2 regions of the Pseudoalteromonas sp. PSi26 genome follow, and region 2 is predicted to be linked to the other one. Evidence: predicted binding sites of a transcription regulator. Region 2 holds the regulator's gene; the other holds the start of a gene.
What was found. Region 2 encodes ArgR, which controls arginine synthesis, uptake and breakdown. Its sites were predicted from a motif close to ANTGAATANNTATTCANT; they were not measured.

Region 1: a site for ArgR is predicted at 805-822, ahead of ACFI34_RS05215 (OadG family protein). Genes of this name have one in related genera too.

The regions. Positions count from the first base shown of each region.
Region 1 covers NZ_JBHNYT010000003.1:294,713-296,921, reverse strand. The annotation lists gene oadA (sodium-extruding oxaloacetate decarboxylase subunit alpha) at 1-503, opposite strand, end outside; gene ACFI34_RS05215 (OadG family protein) at 515-760, opposite strand; gene ACFI34_RS05210 (DUF1328 family protein) at 1,283-1,456, shown strand; gene ACFI34_RS05205 (hypothetical protein) at 1,508-1,699, shown strand; gene ACFI34_RS05200 (YcxB family protein) at 1,833-2,209, shown strand, end outside.
Region 2 covers NZ_JBHNYT010000003.1:152,730-154,938, forward strand. The annotation lists gene ACFI34_RS04530 (Dyp-type peroxidase) at 1-709, shown strand, start outside; gene argR (transcriptional regulator ArgR) at 706-1,173, opposite strand; gene mdh (malate dehydrogenase) at 1,398-2,209, shown strand, end outside.

The DNA of each region.
Region 1 (2,209 bases), 140 kb from region 2:
CAACCCAGCTCTTCTAATTGCTTAGCTAGCGTTAACCACATATCAAGTGTATGAACAGGGCTTACCGTATACGAAATAGTACCTTGAGCATGAGCACCTACCTTAACAGCCGCTTTAATGGCTGTTTCTAGGTTACGTACATCATTCATAGCATCAAAAATACGAAACACATCAACACCGTTTTTGTGTGCGCGCTCAACAAACTTTTCAACAACATCGTCAGCATAATGGCGGTAACCTAATAAGTTTTGACCGCGTAATAGCATTTGCTGCTTAGTATTTGGCATCGCTTTTTTAAGCGCACGAATACGCTCCCACGGATCTTCACCTAAATAACGAATACAAGAATCAAAGGTCGCACCGCCCCACGATTCTATTGACCAGTAGCCTGCATCATCTAATTTACTTGCAATCGGTAGCATGTCATCTAAGCGCATACGCGTCGCAAGTAATGACTGATGCGCATCACGAAGAACCAATTCTGTTAATTTTAATTTAGCCATGTGTGTGCCCCTTATTTGTTATTTGATTTGTACTGAGCAATGGCAGCACTAATAGCAGCGATGTGCTCATTTGGCACACCTTGAGATTTAAACGATGGTGACTTAACTGGAGTCGCAACTTCAGCAGGGCTAAAACGCGCCACTAAGTTAGACATTATTGTAACTGCGCCAATTAATATCGAAAGAAAGACAAACACTCCAACCATACCTGTTAGCATTAAGCTACCAGCGGTTGTAAGTACAGCACCTATATCCATTTTTCTCCCCTTGAAACCCATATCGAAAATAAAAAGTCGATTTAGTTAAATATTTATTCACTAGATAATAACAAAACAAATATCTTTGTCTAGCTATTGTAAATTGGTAAAACCAATTAAAATAAAAATAACATATAACCAAATTTATTAACCACAGCAAAAACCCTTATCCATCAACACCCCATAATACACACAAAAAATACTCACTATATTTTTAAGCTATAGCTGAATTTTTAACAAAGCCGAATTTCCCGTACTTTACTGAACCTAAAATCACTCATAATGTGTAGAAAAAAACAAACTTGTTAATTGGTCTTACCAAGAGGGCTTTTTTAAGCACCCTTTAATTGCAACCTGTACTTGTGTGTGAATAAGTTACACAACCCAACGTAAAAGTTACCAATTTAACAAAGTCAAAAAACAAACAAAAGCACACAAGACACTGATATAAAACAAAAATATATTATGGCACAGTACTGGCATTAGCTATTGTGTACAAATTTGATAACCAAGGAGAAAACAATGTTACGCTGGACAATCACATTTTTAGTTATTGCTTTAATCGCTGCAGTGTTAGGTTTTGGTGGTATCGCAGGTGCCGCAGCTGGTATAGCAAAAATTATATTCTTTATTTTTATAGTACTTTTAGTTATTTCGTTAGTTTCAGGTGCGCTACGTGGTAAATCGCCCAGGTAGGCATATACTAAACTAACACTACAATTTTATTTATTTACAAGGAATTACATTATGAACTCTACAACTTTAAAAGCAGCACTAATTGGTCTTTTCGCAAGTTTTTTCATCATGGGTTGTCAAGATAACAACGCAGAAGAAGCCGGTGAACGTATTGATGAAGTAGTAACAGATGTACAAAATTCTGTTGAAGATACGTGCGAAGAAGTGAAAGAAGGCGTAAACGCTGAAGAAACTAACTGTTAATAGTTAGCATATTATTAAAAAAACGGCTCTTAAGCCGTTTTTTTGTGCCTAAAATAAATGCACGTATTATAAAGCTGCTCATTTATAAGCGAACTTGCTAAAATATATAAAACGATTTTTAAAGCAAGGCACTATGTCATTTTCAACCACCTACACACTTGATAAACCCTACTTTTACGAATGCTTTGACGAGTCACTTCCTTACAGCAAACGCGCACAACCTAAGTACTTTTTACTGGTACTTTTAGTCTCGCTTGGTTTATTTAGCATTTACGGTTTAGCTGATCATTATTTAGGAACATTTTTGATCATGGTTGCTGTGCTTGAATGCGTTGCTTTTTATTACCGCAGGCCATGGTGGGTAACCAGACAAATGTTTAGCCGAGCATCAGGCTCTGAGGTTACACTCACCTTTGATGATGAAGGCATTAAATCGGCAAACCACTACAAAAGCTACCAACTAGCTTGGCAAGACATCGCTGAGGTAATTGAAACGCCACGGGGCGTGTT
Region 2 (2,209 bases):
TTGGCCTCATATCCTTCCTGAATATATTCCTAGTGAGCTGCAAAGCTTTCCCAATATAAATCATGCAGATCACCAAATGAGTGTTCAGCCGTGTGACTTATTTGTGCAGGTGCGTTCAGACAGAGAAGACGTAAACCACTTATTTGCATTGCAAGTTTTAAAGCTTTTTGCACCTGATGTAGAGCTGGTGGAGCAAATCCGTAACTTTCGCTTTTTAGATGGCCGAGATTTTAATGGTTTTATTTATGGTGGTGATACGCCACACGGAAGAAAAAAGCGTTCAACTGCTTTAATTAATAAACCTGGTTGTTTCGAAGATCAGGGAAGTTATATTCATGTTCAGCGCTATAAACACGACTTAACTGTTTGGCAGCATTTATCGCTCAGTGAGCAAGAGCAAATTATGGGCCGTACACGACTTGATAATACGCTTATAACCCCAGCACTAAATACCAGTCATGCCACGCGTAGCGAATTAAAAGATGAAGAGGGGCAACCCCTTTTGTTGAATCAAAGCATGCCTTATGGCGATGTTTATGAGCAAGGTATGTTATGCATAAGCTGCGCCAGTACTGGCACTGCATTTGAGACTGTATTAAATAGCCGTTTAGGAGAGGGGGAGTGTTACGACCATTGGCTTGATTTTACTCAAGCCGATATGGGGTCAGCTTTTTTTGCCCCCTCAGTTGGGTTTTTAAAGCAAATTTAAACCGTATCAAACAAAATACGTACACGTTCAAGTGTTACGTCTATTTCAGAAATTTTTGCTGGAGCAATAAATATAGTATCGTCTCCGGCAATAGTACCGAGTACACCATCGGCCTTTCCTAACGAGTCAAGTAAGCGGGCAATAAGCTGCGCAGCGCCTGGGCTGGTGCGAATAATGATCATCATTTCATTATGCATAATATCAATAACTAACTGGCGTAATGGGCTTTTAGCTGTCGGCACTCCCATTTCAGCGGGTAGGCAGTAAACCATTTCTTGCTTAGCGTTGCGGGTACGCACAGCACCAAACTTACTTAACATGCGTGACACTTTACTCTGGCTTATATTATCAAAGCCTTGTTCTTTGAGTGCATCAACTATTTCGCCCTGGGAGCCAAAGTTTTCTTCTTTTAAAAGTGATTTGAACGCTTTTACCAATGCTTCTTGTTTATCTTGAGGTTGCATAGTCTTTATTCATTATTGTTATTTATGCTGTAAATACTACACAAAAATGAATAATTATGCAGCAGTTGTTTAGTCAACTTGGCAGTTTGATGCGATAAACCACCAAAGTTTACAACTATGGTCGAAAATATCGCAAAATAGGCCCGATAAATTTGTTTTTAGGCGCTAATTTCATTATCTTAAGGGCCACAAGTATTTCCTACCTCAAATGACGGAGAATTCCAATGAAAGTTGCTGTATTAGGTGCTGCAGGCGGTATCGGTCAAGCATTGTCTTTACTATTAAAAACAGGCTTACCAGCTGGTTCTGAATTATCACTTTACGATGTTGCACCAGTTGTACCAGGTGTTGCTGTTGACCTATCACACATCCCAACTGATGTTAAAGTAGCAGGTTTTGGCGCAGACGATTTAAACAAAGCGCTTGACGGTGCTGATATTGTTTTAATCCCAGCGGGTATGCCACGTAAACCAGGTATGGATCGTGCAGATTTATTTAACGTAAATGCCGGTATCATCAAAACACTAGCTGAAGGCATTGTAGCTAGTTGCCCTAAAGCACTTGTGGGTATTATTACTAACCCAGTAAACGGCACAGTACCGATTGTTGCTGAAGTGTTCAAAAAAGCAGGCACATACGATGCAAGCCGTGTATTTGGTATTACTACGCTTGACGTGATTCGTTCAGAAGCATTTGTTGCAGAACTTAAAGGCGTAGACGTTGCTACAGTTAAAGTCCCCGTAATTGGTGGTCACTCTGGCACAACTATTCTTCCTCTACTTTCTCAAGTTGAAGGCGTAACTTTCACTGAAGACGAAGTTGCTGCACTTACTCCACGTATCCAAAATGCAGGTACTGAAGTAGTAAATGCTAAAGCAGGTGGTGGTTCAGCTACATTATCAATGGGTGCTGCTGCAGCACGTTTTTGTATGTCTTTAGTTAAAGGCCTACAAGGTGAAGAAGTTGTAGATTACGCTTACGTTGCTGTTGAAGGTGGTGATGCAGAGTATTTTGCACACCCAGTACGCTTAGGTAA